Regions from separate parts of the Nitrogeniibacter aestuarii genome, predicted to be linked through region 3. Evidence: predicted binding sites of a transcription regulator. Region 3 holds the regulator's gene; each other region holds the start of a gene.

Region 1 (8,142 bases), 660 kb from region 3:
GTCCAGTCGATACCCATCGGGATCTCGAGCTTGGGCACTTCGTGGTTCCAGGTGTTTTCAACGAATTTCTTCGTCTTTTCGAGCTGGGCCGGCTGCAGCAGCAGGGTATTGTAGGCGTTCGGGGCGTCCTTGATCTCGTCGATGGTGGTGCCGCCGGAGTACATGCGGAATTCGCCGTCAGACGGGGTGTCGAACACTTCGGACGGATCGGACAGCATGGTGTAATCCACGCCCATCTCGGTGAGCATGCGCTTGACCACACGGTAGTTGCCCAGGTAGGTCTCGAAGCCAGCGACCAGGTTCACCTTGCCGTTGGAACCGACCACCTTGCCTTCCATGTTGTTCAGCGTGAAGGAACGCAGGATGCCTTCTTCCATGTTGTCCCAGCCGGTCGTGTGCGAGCCGACGAAGGACGGGGTGTGGGCGAAGGGCACCGGGTATTCCTGGGGAATGTGACCTTCCTTCTTGCTGTTGTTGATGAAGGCGTTCAGGTCATCACCGATCACCTCGGCCATGCAGGTGGTGGAAACAGCGATCATGTCCGGCTGGTACATGGCCTTGGCGTTGGCCAGGCCGTCGAACATGTTCTTCTGCCCACCGAACACCGCTGCATCTTCCGTCATCGAGTCGGACACGCAGGAGCACGGCTCCTTGAAGTGACGGTTGAAGTAGGTGCGGAAGTAGGCCACGCAACCCTGGGAGCCATGAACATACGGCAGGGTCTTGTGGAAGCCCGAGGCACACAGCACGGCGCCCAGCGGCTGGCAGGCCTTGGCCGGATCGACGGTCAGCGCTTCACGCTGGAAGTTGAGATCCTGGTACTCCTGGGTCGTGGTCCACATGAAGGTGTCCCAGATCTTTTCCTTGGAGTGGTTCTCTTCGAAAACCTGTTGCTTGTTGCCGAGGGACTCTTTGTAGTCGTCGTCGCGGAACAGCGGATAGCACGGCTTGATCTTGTCTGCGGTTTGCATTGCGTTTCTCCACGCCCCTGCTGCTCATCTGCAGACAGGGGCACAAGAATTAAATGATGTGTGCGTTGTTACGCGACCTTCTGGAGCTCGTCCGGGGCAGCGGCCTTCTTCCAGGGCGGGACCATGTTGTCCCAGATCGGGTTCGACAGAGCGATGTCCATGTCGCGGGCAAAGATGGCGAAACCGTCGTAGCCGTGGTACGGGCCGGAGTAGTCCCAGGAGTGCATCTGGCGGAGCGGAATGCCCATCTTCTGGAAGATGTACTTCTCCTTGATGCCGGAGCCGACCATGTCGGGCTTGAGCGCTTTGACGAACTCTTCGAGCTCGAAGCCGGTGACGTCGTCGTACAGCAGGGTGGCGTCACCCATCTCCTTGATGGTGCGGTCGTAATCGTCGTTGTGGGCGAATTCGTAGCCCGTGCCGATCACTTCCATACCGAGGTCTTCGTACGCACCGATCACGTGACGCGGGCGCAGACCGCCGACGTACAGCATGACTTTCTTGCCTTCCAGCCGCGGGCGGTACTTGGCGATGACTTCGTCCATCATCGGCTGGTACTTGGCGATCACCTGTTCGCACTTCTCCTTGATGGAGTCGTCGAAGAAGGCGGCAATGCGGCGCAGGGATTCGATGATCTTGGTCGGGCCGAAGAAGTTGTATTCCATGTAGGGAATGCCGTACTTCTCTTCCATGTGGCGGCTGATGTAGTTCATCGAGCGGTAGCAGTGCAGCAGGTTCAGCTTCACTTTCGGCGTGTTCATCATTTCAGCGATGGTGCCGTCGCCGGACCACTGGGCAACCACGCGCAGGCCCATTTCCTCGAGGAGGATACGGGAGGCCCAGGCATCGCCACCGATGTTGTAGTCGCCGATGATGGCCACGTCGTAGGGGGTGGAGTCATAGTCCTGACCATCACGCTTGTCGAGCACCCAGTCACGGATGGCATCGTTGGCGATGTGGTGGCCGAGGGACTGCGACACTCCGCGGAAGCCTTCGCAGCGCACCGGCACAACCGGCTTGTCGATGGTGGCGGAAGCCTTCTTGGAGACGGCTTCGATGTCGTCACCGATCAGACCGATCGGGCACTCGGACTGCACGGAGATACCCTTGTGCAGCGGGAACAGCAGTTCGATCTCTTCGATCAGCTTGGCGAGTTTCTTGTCGCCGCCGAAGACGATGTCCTTCTCCTGGAAGTCGGAGGTGAAGTTCATCGTGCCGAAGGTATCGACGCCGGTAGTGCCGACGTAGTAGTTACGACGACCGGCGCGGGAGTACTGACCGCAACCGACGGGGCCGTGGGAGATGTGGATCATGTCCTTGATCGGACCCCACACCACACCCTTGGAACCGGCATAGGCACAGCCGCGGATGGTCATCACGCCCGGCAGCGACTTGCGGTTGGACGTAATGCACTTCTTGGATTGCTCAACTTCGTGATCGTTGACCGCCAGGTGCTTCTTGCGGTCCTTCTTGGCTTTTTCGGGATAAACCTCGAGCACCTCGGCGATGAGGGCTTCGGTTTCGTCACGGGTCAGTACAGCCATTTCATTTCTCCTTCGACATCTGCGCCAATCCGCGCAAGACATCAAAAAAACGTGACTTCAATCTGAACCCGACGGGGCGTCATGCCCCGTCAGGCGGGGGCAATCAGCCAGCGGCCAGCTCTTCAGCGGTCTTGCCGACGATGGACTCGTCTTCCGCTTCCATGATGCCGAACTCCATCAGCAGCTCTTCGAGCTCTTCCATCTCGATCGGGGTCGGGATGACGAAGTTGGTGTTCTGGTCGATCTTGCGGGCAAGCGCACGGTACTCGTCGGCCTGCTTGTGCTTCGGGTCATACTCGATGACCGTCATGCGGCGGATCTCGGCGTGCTGCACAGCGTTGTCACGCGGCACGAAGTGGATCATGGTGGTGCCCAGGCGCTCGGCCAGAGCCATGATCAGTTCGTCTTCGCGGTCGGTGTTGCGGCTGTTGCAGATCAGGCCGGCCAGACGCACGCCACCGGAGTTGGCGTACTTCACGATGCCCTTGGAGATGTTGTTGGCCGCATACATGGCCATCATCTCGCCGGAGCAGACGATGTAGATTTCCTGAGCCTTGTTCTCGCGGATGGGCATGGCGAAACCACCACACACCACGTCGCCGAGCACGTCGTAGAACACGAAGTCCAGGTCTTCGTCGTAGGCGCCTTCTTCTTCCAGGAAGTTGATGGCGGTGATGACGCCGCGGCCGGCGCAGCCCACGCCAGGCTCCGGACCACCGGACTCAACGCACTTGGTGCCGCCGAAACCGACGGAGAGCACGTCTTCGAGTTCGAGGTCTTCCACCGAACCGGCTTCAGCAGCCAGGTGCATCACGGTGGTTTGAGCCTTGGAGTGGAGGATGAGTCGGGTCGAGTCGGCCTTGGGGTCGCAGCCCACGATCATCACCTTCTTGCCGGATTCGGCCAGCGCAGCCACGAGGTTCTGGGTGGTGGTGGACTTGCCGATACCGCCCTTACCGTAGATGGCACATTGACGCAATTTAGCCATGGTGTAATCTCCTTAATCTGTCAGTCGGTTTGCGAGGATTGTTGAGAGTCGCGCCTCTTCCTCTGCACAACGCGTGCCAGGCCGGCTGGCAGCCTCTAAGGGTTTGTAAACACAATGGATTCTGATCGGACCGACAAGGCTGTTGCGTCGGCGACATGCGACAATAACCCCACGACTTGTCGGGGTAACGACAAATCCCCGACGGCTGACGCATCCACCCTGCCCGCCTACGCACGCCTGCCCATCAATCGCTGCAACCTGCCGGCGGTCATCCTCGGCGGCATCACCTTCCAGCGCTACCCGACCCCGATCCACATCGACGGCATTCGCGAGCTGCATCGCGACCTGTTCCGCCGTCTGGAGGCCCAGCCCGATGTGGCGGCACGTGTGGACGTGTTTCGGGACTACCTGACGGTGCGTTTCTGTCTGGAAGAACTCGAAGCGGCCGGCTACACCGGCGGGGCCAGACAGAAGAAGCGCGCCCGCGCCAACTGGGAGCGGCTCATCCGCGGCTGGAGTTTCAATTCGGACAACCGCGAGGGGGCGGTGCTCAAGGCCTGGGTGGAATCCCGGTTCGGGCTGGTGCCGCGTTTTCACGGGGAATCGCTGCGTGACCCCTCATCGCCGGCCTGGTATCGCTATCAGGAAGACCGCAGCCGCGGTCTCTACGGCACCAACGCCCTCGAAGCCCAGCTCGATCTGCTCTACACCTGGTGCCAATATGAACTGACGGTCCGCCACCGGGCGGTGCGCCACATCACGCTCTACCGGGGGGTCAATCGCATCGGCGACCACGAGGTTCTGGGCGAGACCGAGCACGGTAACCCGATCATCCTGCTCAACAACCTCAGCTCCTTCACCGCCAGCCGCGACCGCGCTGGCGAGTTCGGCGACTACATCCTGTGCGCCGACATCCCCATGGAGAAGATCCTCTACCACTACGGACTGATGCCCGACCGGCTGCAGGGCGAGGGTGAGTTTCTCGTGATCGGCGGCGTTGTGGAGGTCAATCTGTCCACGTGAGTGGCGTCCCGCACCGGTCAGGCGCCATCGGTTGTGCTGCCATCGGTATCGGGTGTTCAGCCCTGCACCGGGGGCAGGGTGCGGACATCGGGGCGTGCAATCCGCAGCCGAAAGCGCCGTGATCCGTCTCACGCAGTGGTATCACACCTTGTGATTGACCAGAGAATGCTGTTGGCATAGTCTTCACGCCTATGACATCGAACCGCCCCCGTCGCCGCATCCTGCGCTGGTACATCCTCGGCGGCCCCCTGTTCGGAGCGCTGCTGATGACGGTCGGCTTCATCCTGTTCATCGTGCTGCCCGACCTCATCCACGACCCGGACAACCAGTTTGGCCATGACCGTTGGGGCGAATTCGGCGGCGCCATCGCGCTGATCCTGATGTTCGCGTATCCCGTGGGCCTGCTGCCAGCCACTGCTGCCGGTCTCTGCCACCGCTACCTGCGAGGACGGCTCGGTCAGGCGCGCCCCCGGTTGATCGGCCTTGTCTGTGCAGCCGGCGCTGTCGGCTCGGTCCTGCAGGCGGCGGTGTTCGGTCACCTGCCACGGCTGGAGCTGCTCGTTGCCATCACGACGGCCGCCATTCTTGCTTTCTGGTTGAGCCGTACCGACCACAACCTCAATTGCCAAGGGTCTCCATGATCTCGCTATCCCGCTCGCTCCTCATGACTGCATTCTTCGTCGTTCCCGCGACTGCCCAAACGCAGTCCTCGGCCCTGCCGCCGTTGCCGCTCCAGGTGAAGAGCAAGGTGCAGGAGATGATCCGCGCGTGCCAGGCGGTGGGTGCTCAGCCTGATCGATCGCCGGAGCTGATCCATACCGCCGATCTGACCAATGACGGGATCGATGACTTCGTGGTGAATGAGGGCGGCTTCGTCTGCAAGGGGGCCGCGTCGCTGTTTTCGGGTTCGGGCGGCAGTCAGGCAACGGTGTTTGTCAGCCGAGGAGATGGTCAGGCGAGCGACGTCTTTAGTGCGGGACATGGCGGCGTGCAGATCGATCGAAGCACCACGCCGGCAACGGCACTGTTGATGGTCGGGGGGCCCTTGTGCGGGCAAAAAAAGGCGGTCTCGCGAGCCGAGGCAACTTTCTGCTGGCGTCCGCTCCTCTGGAATGCGAAAACCCGCACCATGGACTTCGCGCCGGTCGCGCAGATCCGTCCCGTCAGGTAAGGCCAGGTGCCGGGGCCCCTGGGCACCACGGCACATGCCCGATGAGATTCCGGCGCATGGCAACGGCATTGCCATGCAAGCCCTTGTAGAATCGCTGGAGATTTCCATCGAGGGAGCCCCATGTCTTGCGGCCCGGATTTCAGTGCGCTTGAGCCACTGACCTATCACACCAGGGTGGTGGATTATCTGCGCACCCATGAACCGGAGGTCTGGCGCTGGGCAAGCGAGCGCACGCTGGGCTCCGAACAGCTCGAATCCCTGCGCGCAGAGCTGTTGCGCGACACCTACCGGATCGACGCGCAGGCGCACGGGGACGTGCATGCCGCGCTGGCAACCGCCATGCAGCGCCTCGGTCTGGCGGGGACGGCCACACTGTACCAGTCCTCCGGGCTGGAAATGAACGCCTCGCTGGTCTTTGTGCCCGGCGAGATCCACATGGTGCTGCAAGGCCCCTTGCTCGAGCGCCTGTCACCCGAAGAACTGCTGGCGGTGTTCGGCCATGAACTGGCGCATCACCTGTTGTGGTCCCGCGACGACGGGCAGTTCCTCGTCGCCGACCGCATCCTGCACGACGCGATATCGGCACAGGGTTCGAGCGATAGCCACCGGGAGACCTACCGACGCTACAGCCTGCATACCGAGGTCTTCGCCGATCGCGGTAGTGCCATCGCAGCCGGTGCGCTCGAGCCTGCGATCACCACCCTGGTCAAGGTGGTGACCGGCATCGGCACGGTGGACGCGGCGGCCTACCTGCGCCAGGCCGAGGAGATCGAATCCACCGAGCAGGGCGCGAGCACCGGGTATTCGCATCCGGAGACATTCATCCGCTCGCGGGCGCTGGCCCTGTGGTGGGCGCGCGACGAGGGCCTGGAGGCCTGGCTGCGCAAGCGGCTCGTCGGCGCGCTGGACCTCGATCAGCTGGATCTGCCGGATCAGGCCCGCCTGCAGACACTCACCCGCGGGTTTCTCGCCCACTACCTCACGGACACGAGCTGCGTGAGTGACGCCGTCATGGCGCAGGTGCGTGGCCTCTTTCCCGACTGGGGCGAGGATGAGCAAGGCGTCGACCTCGCGAGCTTCACGCCTGATCTCGTGAGCGACAGCGTGTATCGCTATCTCAATGCACTCATGGTCGACCTGGCACTGGCGGACCCGGAGCTGCGCGATCCGGGACTGCTGCGGGCCGGCCGGATGGCCGGGGCGCTGGGCAGTTTCGACGCGCTCCAGGTGAACCTCCAGCGCGATGCCGGATTCAACAAACGGCAGTTGGACCGCTACAAACGCCAGCTGGCCAATGAGGTGAGCGCATGAGCATGCCGATCATGCCGGATGAAAACACCGGTGCGCTGCGCACGCTGATCGAAGCGCAGGCCGGCGCTGGCCTGTCGACCGACGACGTGCTGGTCCTGATGCTGCCGTTGTTCGAGCAGGTCGCCGCCTTGCATGCGCAGGGACGGGTCGCGGCGCTGGGTGATCTCGATCTGGTCTTTGCCGACAGTGGCGCCCTCGCGCTGCGCCGCCCGGAAGGCGAGGCCCCGACGATGAATATCGAGGCCATCCGGCGCGTTCAGCCGCAAACCGCCTCGGGCTTGAACATCGTCGGCGCCTTGCGCATCGATCCCGACCAGAGCGGCCAGCGCAACGTGTCGGACCAGGCGATCCAGACGGAGGCCGCCGAGTCCGTGGATCGACCGGTCTATCTGCCCGGGCCGGCCTCCTGGGAGATGCGCCTCGGCCATCACGACGAAATCACCGACGTCTTCCTGCTCGGCATGGCGCTGGCCGCGCTTGCCTGCGGGCTTGATTTCGCCTCGGATGAGGACCTGCGCCGGTTCGTGCTGCTCAGGCGCGATCTGTTCAGGATCAATTCCCGCCTGCACCCGGTGGTGGCGGCCGTCATCGTGGAGATGACCCACATCAACCGCCACGACCGGGCCACCGATGTGGCCAGCCTGGCGACGCGGCTGCGCACCTGGCGCGACCAGCCCATCGGTGTGGACGTTGATCGGGCGCTCGAGGGCACGACCGGCCTCGAGTCGCGCCGAACGGCGGTGCTCGGGCATCTGCGCGACCGGCTCTTCGACATCTCGCGGCGCAACCGCCTGCTCTATTACAAGGCCACCGCGGCCAGCGTCAATCTGACCGTTGCCAGCGTGCCCCTGATGTTGCAGGTTGACCGGGTGCGCGCAGAAGAGATCTGCACCTGGGGTGGCCCCTTCGCGAAGGAGCTGCTGTCGGGCAATGCGGTCTCGCTGCAGCGCTGGCTGCGTTTCGACGACCAGCCCTACCTGCCTTCGGCGCTCGATCGCCTGATCTCCGAATCGCGTCGGGACCGCGCCGAGTATGGCTTCAGCAATCTGCGCGTGGTGGTGGCGTTTCTGCGCTGGCACAACCTGAAGGAAAGCCCGGACGAACGCATCCTCACGCCGCTGCTGTGGCTGCCGG
Region 2 (8,142 bases), 1.3 Mb from region 3:
GCCGCTGACCGACCCGGACAGCTTCACCCGGCTGGACTTCGTCGACACCCAGGACATCGAGCGCATCGAAGTGGCCAAGGGGCCGGGCAACCTGTTCGCCTCCGGCAGTGCGGGCGGCGCCATCCAGGTCATCTCGAAATCGGTGTTCGATGACAGCGCCAACAGCGCACGCATCGGTCTGGGCACCCAGAGCACCGAGAACTATCACCTGCGCTACGGCGGCATGATCAGCGACACGCAGGCCCTGGCGCTGACCGTGTCTCACCGCAACCAGGACAATGACTGGCGCCACTGGAACAGTTTCTCCACCACCCAGACCTCGATCAAGCATGGCTGGATGCTGTCCGGCGACGACACCCTGGAGAGCGAGCTGTCGTATGCGGAAGCCGACATGCAGTTGCCGGGCAGCATGGACGAGTCCCTGTTCAACGCCTATCTGCATGACGGCCGCCAGCGCGATACCGACGACCCGTGGAAGCACTCGGGCCGCTACTCCAAGGTCTGGTTTTTCAACACCCGCCTGGAGATGGTGCGTGGCGACTTCAGCTTCAAGCCGCGCTTCTACTACAACACCTGGCACCACTATCACCCGGTCACCGGCCTGATCAACGACCCCTCCTCCTGGGTCAGCAACATCGGTACCGATCTGGAGGGGCACTGGCGTCACACCGACGGCACCCTGGTGGCGGGGGTGTCGATCCGCCGGGAGAAGGCACCGGACCAGAAGAAGTACGAATACCGCGACGTGCGCACCCTGCCGAGCGGACGCATTCTCGCCACCCTGTCGGACGCCCGGGGCGACCTGGCGTCCACCAGCGACAGCGAGAGCCTGCTCACCGGCCTCTACGTCCAGGAGAGCTGGCGCCCCGGCGAGCGCTGGATCGTGGACTCCGGCCTGCGTTACGACGTGATCGAGATGGAGAACACCACCGACGAGATCACCCAGTACAGCTGGGCCCTCGGTCGCTATGTGGCTGGCGACGGGTACGAGCACACGAAGAAGACCTTTCGCCTGCCGGCTCCCAAGCTGGCCGTCACCTACAAGCTCGGTGGCGGCATCAACCTCTTCGGCATGATTGCCCAGGCCGCCCAGGTGCCCTCCTCCGGCGAGGTGTCGAGCAACCCGTCGCTGGACGCTTCGGTGTCGCGCAATATCGAGTTTGGCCTCAAGGGCCGCCACCGGGACTGGAGCTTCGACGCCAGCGTCTATCACACCACGGTGCGTGACGAAATCGTCCAGATCAACACCGGCGGGGTCACCGAATACGCCAACGCCGGGCGGACAGACAAGAAAGGCATGGAGCTGTCGGGCAGCGTCAACCTGGGCCACGGCGTCTCGCTTGGCGGTTTCTACGCCTGGTCGGACTACACCTATGACGCGTTCAGCGAGCCGCTGCGTGTGGGCTTCACCACGGTCAACGAGGACCGCGCCGGCAAGCGACTGCCCTTCATCCCCCGTCATCAGTACGGCGCCCACATGGCCTGGACCACCGGCGCCTGGAAGCTCCGCCTGGCCGGACTGAGCTGGGGCGAATACTGGATGGACAACGCCAACACGCAGAAATACCAGGGCTGGGACTGGGTGCTGAACCTCTCGGCGAGCTATCAGCAGGGCCCCCATGTCATGTCCGTCAACGTGGGCAATCTCACCGACAAGCGCTACGCCGTGGAGGCCAAAAAGGACACCAGCGGCAACCTGAGCTACACCGCGGCGGCGCCGCGCTCCGTGATGCTCACCTACCGATATGACTTCAACTGAGGCAGATCACATGAGATCGATCCTGATGATGATCACCGTGCTCGCCATGAGCCCCCATGCACTGGCTCAGCATCGCCACGACGGTGGCGCTTCGGGCGCAGGCGCCGACGCCACCTCCTGGACCACCGTCCCGCGCCTGCAGCCGGCCGGTGGCGGTCGTGGCGAGATGCGCCTCGCCCTGGCCGGCATCGATGCCCCCGAACTGGTCATCTACGCGCCCGGTGGCGCACCGGAGACCCGGGTGCGGCATGTGCCGGTCGAGGCGGGTCGCGCCCGTATCTCGCCGGCCGCGCCGATGACCGGCAACTACCACTGGGTTCAGGGCCGCGAGGTACGCCCGGGCATGTTCCACGTGGCCAGCACGGCGGTGTACTTTTCCAACCCCGGCCCGGCGCCCACGGCCCTGCTGGCCGAGCCCAGAAGCGAGCTGGAGATCGTGCCGACCCCGTTGCCGCGCGAGCATTCACGGTATCGCGAGGGGGAGCGCTGGCCGTTCCTGGTGCGCTGGCAAGGACAAGCGCTCGCCGCCCAGAAGCTCGTTCTGGAGACGGCCAACGGCAGCCGGACCGAGGCTCTGAGCGACGCCGATGGCCGCGCCGTGTTCGTCTTTCCGCTCGATTTCGACCCTGCGCAGCGCCCGGGCGGCCACGACCGGACGAGCGCGCCCTTCGTGCTGTGGACCGAGCACCGGAGCGACGGCGTGCACTACCTGAGTTCATTCACCAGCCAGTATTCGCCAGCCCCCGAACGCACCCGCAGCCTCGCCTGGGGTGCCGGCTTCGGCCTGTTCGGCATGGCACTCGCCGTGCCGCTGTTGTTTCGCCGGGAGCACCGCCATGACTGATGCCACATCCCATCGCCCGACCCTTGGCCGGATCCGTCTCGGTGTCCAGCTGTTCATGTTCGTTCTCACCGTCTGGGGCGCCAGTGTCGTGGGGCATTACGCGGCCGACAAGATTTCCGACGCGCTGCCCGCGCTGTCCTGCGCCTACGACATGGAGAACGGCAGCTACTGCGTGCTGATTCCCCTCCAGCACCAGATGCATCACCGGGTCGGTCAGGCCCTGGTCAGCGCTCAACAGGTGGGCCTCAAGATCCTGCTGCCGCTGGCCATGACCCTGCTGAGCTTCCTGGTCTTCTTTTTCATTCTCGGCAAGGCGTTCTGCGCCTGGGTCTGTCCCCTGGGAACGCTGCAGGAGCTGATACAGCGTGTGGGGCGGCGCTTCGGCCTGCCACTGCATGCGCTGAACAAGACCGGCACCCATCGGGTTCGCCCCGTCAAATGGCTGATCCTGCTGGGCCTGGTGCTGGCCCTGCCCCTGCTCACCGGGCTGGGGGTGACGCCGCACGAATTCGGCAATCCCTACTGCGACGTGTGCCCCGCCCGCATCGCCACCACCCTGCTCAGCGGCAACACCGAGCAGCTCTCGATCAACGCCGCCAGCCCCCTGAGCTTTGCCATCGGCGCCCTGGGCAACACCCTGTTCGGTTTCGTTGCCGTGAGCGCTCTGGCCATCCGCCAGCCCTTCTGCCGCATGTGCCCCATGCTGGCCCTCAACGGCGCCTTTCGCCACCTGTCCCTGACGCGACTGGTCAAGCGCCCGCACGACAAGTGCACCCGGTGCGGCATCTGTACCCAGGCGTGCCCCATGGATATCCACAAAATCCAGTCTCAATCGGGGCGCGCGGCCTTTCATGAAGACTGCACCCTGTGCGGTCGATGCGCCGAATACTGCCCCGACGACGATGTGATTGCGCTCAAGTTCGGCCCCTGGCGCCTGTTCCGCTCAAGCCGTGCCTACTACAAGCGCCGCGTCAAAGGCGAATCGCCCCAGGGGGACGTCAAGCCGCTCAAGCGCCTGCCCCGCCCCGCGCCGGAGCGGCCGTGAGCCCGGACGTTCTGGCCGCCTGGGTGGCACCTGACGGCCGGATCGGGCTGGCCGGCGCCCTGCTGCTGGGGCTGTCCATGGGCCTGACGGCGTGCACGGTCACGTGCCTGCCCTTCATGGGCACCTGGGCGCTCGGTCGTGCCGGCAGCCGTCGGGAGACCTGGCGCCATACCGCCGCCTTCATTCTCGGGCGTGTCATGGCCTATGCCGCGCTAGGGGCGGTGGCCGGTCAGATGGGGCAATGGTTGCTGACGGCGCCGCAGGGCCGTCCGGGGATGCTGGCCCTCGGCGTGGCCAGCACGCTGGCGGGTCTGTGGTTGATGGCCTCGGGCGCGCCCACCGGCCCGACAGCGCCGGCATCCGGCGACACGCGGCCGGTCACTTATCATCCGGCGCGTGCCGGCGCCGTGTCCACGTGCACCCGCCATCGCCTCAGCGCCACACCGCCGCTGCTCATGGGCGCCGCCATGAGCCTGACGCCGTGCGCGCCGCTGGGGTGGCTGATCGGGGTGTGCGCCAGCTCGGGCAGCCTGGCGCAGGGGTTGGGTCACGGGCTGGCCTTCGGCATCGGCGCCGGGGTAACACCGCTGATCCTGCTGGTGCCGGCCTTCGGCCTGCTGGGGCGGCGAATGGTGGATGATCGTGCCTGGCTGGGGTTCTGGCTGCGCCTGGCCGCTGGCGGCGTGCTGATCTTTCTGGGCACCCAGCGGCTGTTCTCGGCGTAGCGCGTCGGCGCGATGCTCAGGCGTGCCCGGGGCGACGCAGCATGTCGTCCCGCAAGGCCACCATGAAACGATGTGCCGTGGCACGGCGATCCGCCAACGCAGCCGTGTCTTTCGACGGGTCGAGAAACGGCGAAAACGCCACCAGCTGATTGGGGTCGATCGCCTCGGGCGGCACGAAGGCCATGGCCCAGGTCGCAAACTCGCGCACCGCAATCTTCGACTCGTAAAGCAGGTGATTCTGGCTGTTGCGCGGGTCGCGAACGATGTCCTCGTACAAGGCGCCGACACGAGGTTCGTCCCCTTCGAGCACCTGCATGAAGGTCTCGCCGTGATAGACCAGCAAGCCGGTGATGCCTTCGCGCTTGTTTCGCCGACGCGAAACCTCGAGCAAGGCCAGCAGATCGTCTGCCGCCATGGCCCGGGTGGCGCGGCTGATATACACCAGTTGAATCAGTTCCATGGTTCGCCCTGCCTGTCCAGCCATCGACCAACGGCACCGACAGCGCGACCCATCGTCGCAGCGCCGGCCTGAAACGCTGCTTTCAGTCTAGATTCTCGGAGATGCTCTCCCCAAGTACTGTGCGCATCGTCCTGCTGTGCGCCACGATCACCGTCATCGTCGTCTTCGCGCCCTGGCTGGCTGCGCAGACCGACCCTGCCGAGCCCGGCCTGTTCAACCAGCTGTGCACTTCGCTGGGGATCATCGACGCGCCGCCCGAGCCCGCGCCACCCGCTCATATGCATCACTGAGGCCAGTCAAAGCAACACGGTCGAAAAACACCTGCTGCTAGAATCGAGCCTTCCCGTTTCCGCTTCTGTCCATCATGCTGCTCGACCTGCTCCGCCGTCCCCGCCTGCCCTTTGCGGTCCTCACCGTTGTGGTTTTCGGCCTCCTGGGTTACGGCCTCTATCTTCAGCATGTGGTCGGGCTCGTGCCCTGCCCCATGTGCATCATGCAGCGTTACGCCTTTGTCGTGGTCGGTCTGCTGGGCGCACTGGCGGCGGCCCACGGTAGCCGTGGGACAGGTCGCAAGGTCTGGGGTGCCCTGATCGGCGGTGTCGCCGTGGCCGGCATCGGCGTGGCCGCACGCCAGAGCTGGATTCAGCGCTTCCCGCCCGAAATTCCCGAATGCGGTCCGGGGCTGGAATACCTGATGGAGAGTTTTCCGCTGACCGAACTGCTGCCGATGATTTTCCAGGGCGAAGGGGAATGCACGGCCATCGACTGGAGCTTTCTCGGTCTGTCGATCGCCAACTGGTCCTTCGTGTGCTTTGCAGCGGTGATCATTTTCTCGCTGTGCATCATTTTTGGGCGCACGCACCAGAAGTAATCAATGCGCACCAAAGGTGCATCTTGCACCACGGCAGTGCAAAAAACCGCTGCCCTCATCTGTTCTACCCCTCAAAAGCCCCGAAAATCGGGGCTTTTTTACGTGGCACACCGCTTGCTAAGAGTTTCACCGTGCAGCGCACAAACGCGCTGGTCTGAAATTGAAAGGCATCAGGCACCCGGTTAACGGCGATCGGCTGCGATTCGAAATCACGAATGGTTTCGAGTGCCAACTTCACATGCAAGGATTGAACGATGAGCAAGCTGAAGCTGGTGATGGTCGGGAACGGGATGGCCGGTGTGCGCACCCTGGAAGAACTGATCAAGATCGCCCCCGGGATGTACGACATCACGGTGTTCGGGGCCGAACCGCACCCCAACTACAACCGCATCCTGCTCTCGCCGGTGCTGGCGGGCGAAATGACCATCCAGGACATCATTCTGAATGACCTGGACTGGTACAAGGACAACGATATCGATCTGCGCCTGAACAACAAGGTGGTCAAGATCGATCGCAAGGGCCGCAAGGTGGTGGCCGAGAACGGTGACGAGGTTGAATACGACCGCCTGCTGCTGGCCACCGGCTCGAACCCCTTCATGCTGCCGATCCCCGGCGCCGACCTGCCGGGCGTGATCGCCTATCGCGACATCGCCGACACCGACGCCATGATCGACGCGGCCGCCAACCACAAGCACGCTGTCGTGATCGGTGCCGGCCTGCTGGGTCTGGAAGCGGCCAACGGCCTGGCCCTGCGCGGCATGGACGTGACCGTGGTGCACATCTCCGACTGGATCATGGAGCGCCAGCTCGATGAAGTGGCCGCGAAGATGCTGCAGAAGTCGCTCGAAGAGAAGGGCCTCAAGTTCAAGCTGCCTGCCTTCACCGCCGAGTTGCAGAAGGGCGAGGACGGGCGCGTTTCCAAGGTGGTCTTCAAGGACGGCTCGTCCATCCCGGCCGACCTGGTGGTGATGGCCGCCGGTATCCGCCCGAACACCGCGCTGGCCGAATCGGCCGGCATCCACTGCGATCGCGGCATCGTGGTGAACGATACGCTGCAGACCTACGACCCGCGCGTGTATGCCGTGGGTGAGTGCGCCAACCACCGCGGCATCGCCTACGGTCTGGTGGCGCCACTGTTCGAGCAGGCCAAGGTGTGTGCGAACCACCTGGCCATGTACGGCATCGGCCGCTATGAAGGCTCGGTCACCTCCACCAAGCTCAAGGTCACCGGCATCGACGTGTTCTCTGCCGGCAATTTCAGCGGCGGCGAAGGCACCGAAGACATCGTGCTGCACGATCCGGGTGCGGGCGTGTACAAGCGCGTGGTGCTCAAGGACGACAAGCTGGTCGGCGCCGTGATGTACGGCGACACCAAGGACGGCGCCTGGTACTTCCAGATGCTCAAGGACGAGCAGGACATCTCCGAGTTGCGCGACCACTTGCTGTTCGGCAACAGCCACCTGGGCGACGCCGGCCACAAGGGCCAGAACTCGGCCTCCGCCATGCCCGACGAAGCCGAAGTGTGCGGCTGCAACGGTGTGTGCAAGGGCGACATCGTCAAGGCCATCAAGGCCAACGGCCTCTTTTCGCTCGACGAGGTGCGCAAGCACACCAAGGCCTCCAGTTCCTGCGGCTCCTGCACCGGACTGGTTGAGCAGATCCTGGCCTCCACCATTGGCGGCGCCTACACCCCGGCCGATTCCAACAACAAGGCGGTATGCGGCTGTACCGACTATTCGCACGGCGAAGTGCGTGCTGCCATCCGCGAGAACAAGCTGCTGTCCGCCCAGGCCGCCATGGACTTCATGCAGTGGAAGACCCCCAACGGCTGTTCGTCCTGCCGTCCGGCGCTCAACTACTACGTGATCTCCACCTGGCCCCATGAAGGCACGGACGATCCGCAGAGCCGCTTCATCAACGAGCGCGCCCACGCCAACATCCAGAAGGACGGCACCTACTCGGTGGTGCCCCGCATGCTCGGCGGCCTGACCACGCCGGACGAACTGCGCGCCATCGCCGATGCGGCCGACAAGTACCAGGTGCCGACCGTGAAGGTCACCGGCGGTCAGCGCATCGACCTGCTGGGCGTGAAGAAAGCCGATCTGCCGCTGATCTGGCACGACCTCAACAAGGCCGGCATGGTCTCCGGCCACGCCTATGGCAAGTCCATCCGCACGGTCAAAACCTGCGTCGGCGCCGAGCACTGCCGCTTCGGCACCCAGAAGTCCATGGAAATGGGCGTCAAGCTCGAGAAGATGCTGTTCGGCATGTGGAGCCCCCACAAGGTCAAGCTGGCCGTGTCCGGCTGCCCGCGCAACTGTGCCGAGGCCGGCATCAAGGACGTGGGCGTGATCGGCGTCGATTCCGGCTACGAGCTGTATGTGGCCGGCAACGGCGGCATCAAGACGGAAGTGGCGCAGTTCTTCTGCAAGGCCAAG
Region 3 (8,142 bases):
GTTGTTTGTTCGTTTGAGGTTCGCATCATCGAAGCCGTGCAGCCCGTCACCGAGGGCCGATTCTCCAACACCTTTCTGCGACTGAAGAAAAAGCTTGAGCGCGCAGTAGGTACCGCCATCACCGATTTCAACATGATTGAAGACGGCGATACGGTCATGGTGTGCATCTCCGGTGGCAAGGACTCGTATTCGTTGCTGTCCATTCTGCTGGCCTTGCGCGAACGGGCGCCGGTCAACTTCCGCCTGATCGCAATGAACCTCGATCAGAAACAACCGGGATTCCCCGACGATGTGCTGCCCGCCTACTTCGAATCGATTGGCGTTGAGTACCGCATTGTGACGGAAGACACCTATTCGATCGTCAAGGAAAAAATACCAGAGGGGAAAACCACCTGTTCGTTATGCTCCCGACTGCGGCGCGGCATCATATACCGCACTGCAAAGGATCTGGGCGCGACCAAGATTGCGCTCGGCCATCACCGGGATGACATGATCGAAACCCTTTTCCTCAACATGTTTTTTGGCGGGCGCATCAAGGCCATGCCGCCCAAGCTGGTGAGCGACGACGGCGAGCATGTGGTCATTCGTCCGCTGGCCTACTGTGCCGAAGCCGAGATCGAGCGCTTCGCGCGCGGTATGCAGTACCCCATCATTCCCTGCAATCTCTGTGGATCGCAGGAAAATGCCCAGCGCCGTCAGATCAAACTGATGTTGCGCGACTGGGCCGAGAAATTTCCCGGGCGGATCGAGTCGATCAGCACGGCGATGCAGCATGTGATCCCGTCGCATCTGGCGGACAAGTCCCTCTTCGATTTTGTCGGCTTGACCCGAAATGACGAAGTTGCCGAGGGCGATACGGTGTTCGACCCACCCGAGCTGCCATCACCAACGCTGGCGCAGCCGATTCAGTTGCACGTCACCCGGGAGTCCTGATGCATCAAGTTCACCCAGCCTTTCGAGCCTTCAGCACCGTGTGCGCGCATTCGGCGGCGCGCACGGGTTTCAGGCCGGAGAAAGGCGCTGTTAAGCGTGATCTTTCATGACAGAACAACGTAACGTGTGCGTGATGTACGCCGAACTCGTCGGTGGGGAGCGTCTGGCTGCCCTGCTGAGCGAGACCGAAGCCGGACACGCGGTCGAGCGCAGCATGAACCGCATCGAGCGGGTGGTCGAAGGCCAAGGCGGTGTGCTGCTACGCCGGGCCAGTGATGAAATCTGCGTTGCATTCGAACGCTGTGACGGCGCGATCATCTCGGCCAACGAAATGGTCGAACGGGTCGCCAGTCTGCCGCCCGTGCGCGGGGTTCGCCTCGGGATCCGCATCGGCATGCACTACGGTGCCATGGAAGAGGAAACGCCCCCGGCGGGTGAAGCATTGGCGGTCGCCATGCGTCTGGCCGGCATGGCGCAGTCGGGGCAGGCGCTCATCAGTGGTGCGACGGTCCTGTTGCTCACGGCCGGTACGCGCCAGTACATCCGTGAGGGCAAGGAACACGGCCTGAGTGTCGAAGGCTTCGAATGGCCGGTCTATGCGCTGGCGGGTCGTGCCGGGATGGCGACATCCATTCCCCCGGCAGCGCGCGTATCCCAGCGTCTGCGCGTGCGACACCAGGACGACACGCACATGGTCGAGGAGCTGCGGCCGATTCTGCTGATGGGGCGCGAGATGGGGAATGATATCGTGGTGATCGATCCGCGAACCTCTCGTCAGCACGCCCGCATCGAGCGGCGGCGCGACGGGTTCTTCCTGGTGGATCAAAGCACCAACGGCACCTTCGTGGCAAACGAGGGCGGCGGCGAGCAGTGTATTCGCAGCGGCGAGGTCATGCTGGCCGGTCAGGGCCGGATTGGCTGTGGTTTTTCGGCCAATGAGACCGAGAAAGATCTGGTGTTCTACGAAATCATCTGATGCGTGAACGGACTAATGAATGACTGAGGGCGCCTGCGGGCGCCCTCAGTCATTCAAGAAGCCTTTTTTGGTTCGTTGCTCACGGCAGCTTCGGGTTCTGAAGCCGGTTTTTCGTGTTTGCCCGACAGGCAGGTTTTCATGAATGCACGACGTTCATCACCCTTCAGGGCTTGTTCCTTGGCGGTCTTGTTGCAGTTGCGCATGCGTTCATGCTGCGGATTTGCCATGACGGCGGAGGTAGGGGCGAGGGCGACCACAAGGGCCAGCAGGTGAGCGATCTTGCGCATGGAAATCTCCTGAGGTTTCGACTTGAAGAGATTCCGAGCTTAGATGATTGAAGCGTAAATGCCATGTAGATATGACATTGTTGTTACGTGAGCTGTGCGCTTGACGAAGGCCGTGCCAGTTGTTCAATCGGGATTGTCCGACAGCAGCAGGGCGCGCTGACGGGCAATGAATTCCTGAGTGGTATCGATGCCGCGCAGTTGAAGAATGGTGGTGCGTACGGCGGCCTCAAGCAGCACGGCGATGTTACGCCCGGCCGCCACGGGAATCACCATTTTCGGTACTGCGACACCGAGAATTTCCATGGTGTCCTGCTCGATGGGCAGGCGGGTTGGATCGCCTTCGCCCGGCTGGCGCCGTTGCAGGTAGATCACGAGTTTGAGCCGCATTTTCCGACGACATGCCGTTTCGCCAAAGATGGTGCGGATGTTAAGAATGCCGATCCCGCGAACCTCCAGGTAGTTCTTGAGCAGTTCGGGGCAACGCCCTTCGAGCACGGTTGGCGCGATCCGTGAGAACTCGACCATGTCATCGGCAACCAGTCCGTGGCCGCGCGAGATGAGCTCCAGCGCCAGTTCGGATTTGCCGGCGCCCGAGTCGCCCGTGATGAAGACGCCAAGGCCGAGCACGTCCATGAACACGCCATGGAGGGCCGTACGTTCTGCCATTTCGCGAGACAGATAGAGTCGCAGTTGATCCACGACACTGGCCGCCGGCTGCGGTGAGCGGAAGAGGGCCACGTCAGCCGCCGCACATTTGCGCTCGAAGGTCGCTGGCACCTCGCAGCCGTCAGCCACGATCATGGCTGGCGGGCGGGCCGACAGAATTTCCTCGACATAGCGGGCAAGGCGATTCGCGGTCTGGCGACGTGCCCAGGCAATTTCGGCCATGCCGACGATCTGGAGTCGCTCGGGGTGAATCAGATTCAGGTGCCCGACGAGATCGGCGGGCCAGACGCGTTCTTCGGAGACCGACAGCGTCCGGTCGAGCGTGCCGCAGATGTGCGTCAGCTCAAGGCGTTCGCCAACTCGCTCAAAGAGGCGGCTGACGCTGGTCTGGCGCATGGGCACCCCATGTGGTGAACAGGGCGTGTACGGCAGCCGCATCCGACGCATGATGGACGCGATCGCGGAATTCGCTGTCGCTGAACAGCTGCGCGAGCTCTGACAGCAACTGAAGGTGTTGCTCGGTGGCCTGTTCGGGCACCAGCAGCACGAACAGAAGATCCACGGGTTTGCCGTCAGGGGCGTCGAAGGGAATCGGTGTGCTCAGACGGATGACCGCTCCGGTCGCCTCTTTGAGGCCCTTGATTCGACCATGCGGGATGGCGACGCCCTGACCCAGTCCGGTAGAGCCGAGCCGTTCGCGTGCGAAGAGGCTGTCGAAGACCGTACTGCGGCCAATGTCCTGATTGTTTTCGAAAATCAGGCCTGCCTGTTCGAAGACGCGCTTCTTGCTGCTGGCTTCGAGGTCAACGAGGACGTTATCGGAGGAAAGGAGGGAGGCAATGAGGTTCATGGAGACTTCTTGCGACCCCTTGGGGTCGAGACCGCCCGGCCGGGGCGGGACGGGTTAATTGAGCGGATTGGCCCGCATTATAAACCCTTGTCCCCGGTCAGGCGGCGAGGGAATCGATCACGATTCGATGCTTTGGTGCTTGAGCGCTTCGTTGCTGTGCCCCTGGACCTTCTGCTTGTACTTGAGGACCTGACGATCGAGCTTGTCGGTCATGGCGTCGATGGCAGCGTACATGTCTTCGTTTTCGCTTTCGGCGAACAGATCCTTGCCACGCACATGCAGGGTCACTTCAGCTTTCTGGACCAGCTTCTCGACCGACAGGATGACATTCACGCTGGTGACGTTGTCGAAGTGTCGGATCACACGATCCAGCTTGGATTCCACATACTCGCGGATGGCGGGCGTGACTTCCACATGGTGTCCGGTGATATTGAGGTTCATGATCGCTCCTGTAGTCAGATCGTCTTGCGTTTGCTGACCGGCGGGATGTTGAGGGACTCACGGTATTTGGCAACCGTGCGTCGGGCCACCACCATGCCCTGCTGGCCAAGTAAATCTGCGATTTTGGAATCGGATAAGGGTTTTTTACGGTCTTCAGCCTCCACAAGTTGACGAATTAACGCGCGGATGGCGGTCGACGAGGCAGCGCCACCGGTATCGGTCGCAACATGGCTGCCAAAGAAATACTTGAACTCCAGTACGCCGCGGGGCGTGGACATGTACTTTTGCGTGGTGACGCGTGAAATCGTCGACTCGTGCAACTCCAGTTCCTCTGCGATCTCGCGCAGCGTCAAGGGGCGCATCGCCACCTCTCCATAATCGAAGAACTGGCGCTGTTGGTCAACGATGGACTGCGCGACGCGCAAAATGGTGTCGAAGCGCTGCTGCACGTTCTTGATCAGCCATTTGGCCTCCTGCAGCTGGCCGCCCAGATCGCCGTTGTTGCCGCGATTCTGCTGGAGCAATTGCGCATACAGGGCATTGACCTTGAGCTTGGGCATGGCCTCGGGGTTGAGCGCGGCCGTCCACCGGCCGCGGACCTTGCGCACGACCACGTCCGGGATGACGTAACGCGTGTCGTTGAGGGCAAACTCGGCGCACGGACGCGGGCTGAGGCTGCAGATGAGGTGGTGCGCCTCCCGCAGGCTGTCTTCCGAGCATTGCAGGTTACGGCGGAGGCGGACAAAGTCGCGCTGGGCCAGCAATTCGAGGTGCTCGACAACGATGCGCATGGCCAGATCACGGGTGGGTGACTCGGGCAGCGAGCGCAGCTGGAGTGCCAGACATTCGGACGGGCTGCGTGCGCCGACGCCCGGGGGGTCGAGGTGCTGCAGGTGGTGCAGGGCAATCTGCAGGTCTTCGATCTCGACTTCGTTCTCCGGATCGAACATCTCCAGAATGTCGTCGAGTGATTGCGTCAGGTAGCCATCGTCGTCGAGAGCTTCCATGAGCAGGCGGACCAGCGACCGGTCGCGGTCGCTCATCGGGGTCAGTGCAATCTGTTGGTCGAGGTGTTCCCGCAGCGATACCTGGGCGGCGTGGAAGGACTGAAAGTCGCTGTCGTCGTCATCGTCCCGGTTGCTGCTGCTGCCCGAACTGGAGCTGGCCCAGTCGGACATCGCGTCGAGCACTTCGTTGCTCTGGGACTCGGTGCTCTCGCTTTCGTTGCGCTCGCCTTCGCCATCGCCCTCACTGCCGCTTTCGGGGCCGGGGCCCTCTTCACGCTCAAGCAGCGGGTTGTCGAGCAGTGCCTTCTCGATTTCCTGATTCAACTCGATCGTCGACAGCTGGAGCAGTTTGATGGACTGCTGCAGTTGTGGCGTCAGCGTGAGGTGCTGCGAGAGTTTGAGTTGAAGTGTGGGTTTCATGGGGAATCGCGCTGTCAGAGTCTGAAATGTTCGCCGAGATAGACCTGACGTACCTGGTCATTTTGCACGATATCGGATGGTGTGCCACTGGCAAGCACTTCACCCGAGTTGATGATGAATGCGCGCTCGCAGATGCCGAGGGTTTCGCGCACGTTGTGATCGGTGATCAACACACCGATGCCACGGTCCTTCAGGAAGCGAATGATCTTCTGGATATCGAGCACCGCGATGGGGTCAACGCCGGCAAACGGCTCGTCGAGCAGGATCAGCCGTGGCGACGTGGCCAGGGCCCGCGCGATCTCGCATCGGCGCCGCTCACCCCCGGAAAGCGAGATGGCCGTGCTGTCGCGCAGGTGGGCAATCCCGAGTTCTTCGAGCAGTTCTTCGAGCTTTTCATGCTGGGCTGTCCTGGGCAGGCCCTGAAGCTCCAGCACCGCAAGGATGTTCTCCTCGACCGTGAGCTTGCGAAATACGCTCATTTCCTGAGGCAGGTAAGACAGGCCAAGCTTCGCGCGCGCATGGATGGGCAGATGGGTCACGTCGGCTTCGTCGAGGGTGATCTGTCCGCCGTCGGCGGCGACAAGCCCCACGATCATGTAGAAACACGTGGTCTTGCCCGCGCCGTTGGGGCCGAGCAAACCCACCACTTCACCGCTGCCGACCTCGAACGAGACGTCGTGCACCACGGTGCGTGACTTGTACTTCTTCTGTAGTCCGGTGACCCTAAGCAGGCTCATCGTCGCGATCTTTCAGAATCTTGTGTATCACGTCGGCAGCAAAGCCCCGGCCCTGCAAAAAGCGGGCTTGCTTCGCCCATTCACGGGCGTCGACCGGCTGCCGGCCAAATTTCTTTTCCCACACTTCACGGGCGCGCACGGCGTCGTCCGAGTCGGTGGCCTCTTCAAGAGCGGCGTCGATCAAATGGTCGGGCACGCCCTTCTGTTTCAATTCAAGACGCAATCGCCGGTTGCCCATCCGGGTCTGGCGGCTGCGAACATAACTTTCAGCAAATCGCGCATCGGAGAGCAGATCCAGCGACTCCAGGCGGTCGAGCAGTGCGTCGAGCTCATCCCGGTTGCCTTCGCTGCCCAGTTTGCGCGCCAGTTCGGCCCGGCTGTGCTCGCGCCCCGAGAGCAGTCTCAGGGCGCGGGCCTTCAGGGCGTCTGCCATAGGCTCGGGCTCAGGCCTCGGTCGATTCAACCGGTTCGGCAGCGGCCTCGATGGCGGCCATGGCCGACAGGTTGAAGGTGGCGCGAACCTTGTTTTCGATTTCACGCGCGATGGCCGGGTTGGCCTTCAGGTACTCGCGCGTGTTGTCCTTGCCCTGACCGATCTTTGTGCCGTTGTACGAATACCAGGCGCCGGCCTTGTCCACGATCTTGGCCTCAACGCCCAGATCGATGATTTCGCCCTCGCGGGAGATACCTTCACCGTACAGGATGTCGAAGTTGGCCTGCTTGAACGGAGGAGCCACCTTGTTCTTGACGACCTTGCAGCGGGTTTCGGAACCGACCACCTCGTCGCCCTTCTTGATGGTGCCGGTACGGCGGATGTCGATACGCACGGACGAGTAGAACTTCAGTGCATTTCCGCCGGTGGTGGTCTCCGGGTTGCCGAACATCACGCCGATCTTCATGCGGATCTGGTTGATGAAGATCACCAGGGTATTGGTGCGCTTGATGTTGGCGGTGAGCTTGCGCAGGGCCTGACTCATGAGGCGGGCCTGCAGGCCCGGCAGCTGGTCGCCCATTTCGCCTTCGATTTCGGCTTTTGGCGTCAGGGCTGCCACCGAGTCGATCACGACGATGTCGATGCCGCCGGAGCGCACCAGCATGTCGGAAATCTCGAGCGCCTGTTCGCCGGTGTCGGGCTGGGAGACCAGCAGATCGTCGATGTTGACACCCAGCTTCTCGGCGTAGCCGACATCCAGCGCGTGCTCGGCATCCACGAAGGCGGCCGTGCCACCGAGTTTCTGCATCTCGGCAATGACTTGCAGCGTCAGCGTTGTTTTACCGGACGATTCCGGGCCGTAGATCTCGACCACGCGTCCACGGGGCAGGCCACCCAGGCCCAGCGCGATGTCGAGGCCCAGCGAGCCGGTCGAGACGGCTTCGATGTCGCGAGCGAGGTTGTCGTCGCCCATGCGCATGATCGAGCCTTTACCAAACTGTTTTTCGATCTGCGACAGTGCGGCGGCGAGCGCTTTGGCCTTGTTGTCGTCCATGTGGAATGTCCTCAATTTCGGTTGATGATGATTATGGCACAGAGTTTGCTGGTGTGTTGCGTCCGTTTTTCCGGGGGCGCATTCCCAGTGACTGCTCATGTAGCTTTATACAGTATCGAGCTCAGTGCGTGAATCACCGTCTGGCGACGGATGCTGGTGCGATCGCCGTTGAAGTGACAAGTTTCCGAAAAAACCGGCTGTCCGGGCCATGACCAGGCCAGACAGACCGTGCCGACGGGTTTGTCGGGCGTGCCGCCCGTCGGGCCGGCGACGCCCGAGACCGCGATGGCCACGTTTGCATTGCTGTTTGCCAGTGCCCCGGTGACCATGGCCTCCAC

The links. Region 3 encodes sigma-54, which starts transcription at its own class of promoters, with help from an activator protein. Its sites were predicted from a motif close to TGGCACGCTTNCTGCTNA; they were not measured.
Region 1: a site for sigma-54 is predicted at 3,565-3,582, ahead of nifH (nitrogenase iron protein). Genes of this name have one in related genera too.
Region 2: a site for sigma-54 is predicted at 5,808-5,825, ahead of nirB (nitrite reductase large subunit NirB). Genes of this name have one in related genera too.

Annotation. Positions count from the first base shown of each region.
Region 1 covers NZ_CP071321.1:4,516,720-4,524,861, reverse strand. Annotated here, with positions in the region: gene nifK (nitrogenase molybdenum-iron protein subunit beta) at 1-971, opposite strand, end outside; gene nifD (nitrogenase molybdenum-iron protein alpha chain) at 1,040-2,515, opposite strand; gene nifH (nitrogenase iron protein) at 2,619-3,503, opposite strand; gene J0W34_RS21055 (NAD(+)--dinitrogen-reductase ADP-D-ribosyltransferase) at 3,618-4,526, shown strand; gene J0W34_RS21050 (hypothetical protein) at 4,718-5,167, shown strand; gene J0W34_RS21045 (hypothetical protein) at 5,164-5,697, shown strand; gene J0W34_RS21040 (M48 family metalloprotease) at 5,818-7,008, shown strand; gene J0W34_RS21035 (AAA domain-containing protein) at 7,005-8,142, shown strand, end outside.
Region 2 covers NZ_CP071321.1:3,869,140-3,877,281, forward strand. Annotated here, with positions in the region: gene J0W34_RS17890 (TonB-dependent receptor) at 1-1,759, shown strand, start outside; gene J0W34_RS17895 (hypothetical protein) at 1,770-2,603, shown strand; gene J0W34_RS17900 (4Fe-4S binding protein) at 2,596-3,648, shown strand; gene J0W34_RS17905 (sulfite exporter TauE/SafE family protein) at 3,645-4,373, shown strand; gene J0W34_RS17910 (BLUF domain-containing protein) at 4,390-4,833, opposite strand; gene J0W34_RS17915 (hypothetical protein) at 4,935-5,123, shown strand; gene J0W34_RS17920 (disulfide bond formation protein B) at 5,198-5,704, shown strand; gene nirB (nitrite reductase large subunit NirB) at 5,959-8,142, shown strand, end outside.
Region 3 covers NZ_CP071321.1:494,850-502,991, forward strand. Annotated here, with positions in the region: gene ttcA (tRNA 2-thiocytidine(32) synthetase TtcA) at 28-933, shown strand; gene J0W34_RS02305 (FHA domain-containing protein) at 1,040-1,909, shown strand; gene J0W34_RS02310 (PsiF family protein) at 1,963-2,196, opposite strand; gene hprK (HPr(Ser) kinase/phosphatase) at 2,320-3,258, opposite strand; gene ptsN (PTS IIA-like nitrogen regulatory protein PtsN) at 3,227-3,712, opposite strand; gene hpf (ribosome hibernation-promoting factor, HPF/YfiA family) at 3,830-4,153, opposite strand; gene J0W34_RS02330 (RNA polymerase factor sigma-54) at 4,168-5,580, opposite strand; gene lptB (LPS export ABC transporter ATP-binding protein) at 5,595-6,317, opposite strand; gene recX (recombination regulator RecX) at 6,304-6,750, opposite strand; gene recA (recombinase RecA) at 6,761-7,804, opposite strand; gene J0W34_RS02350 (CinA family protein) at 7,900-8,142, opposite strand, start outside.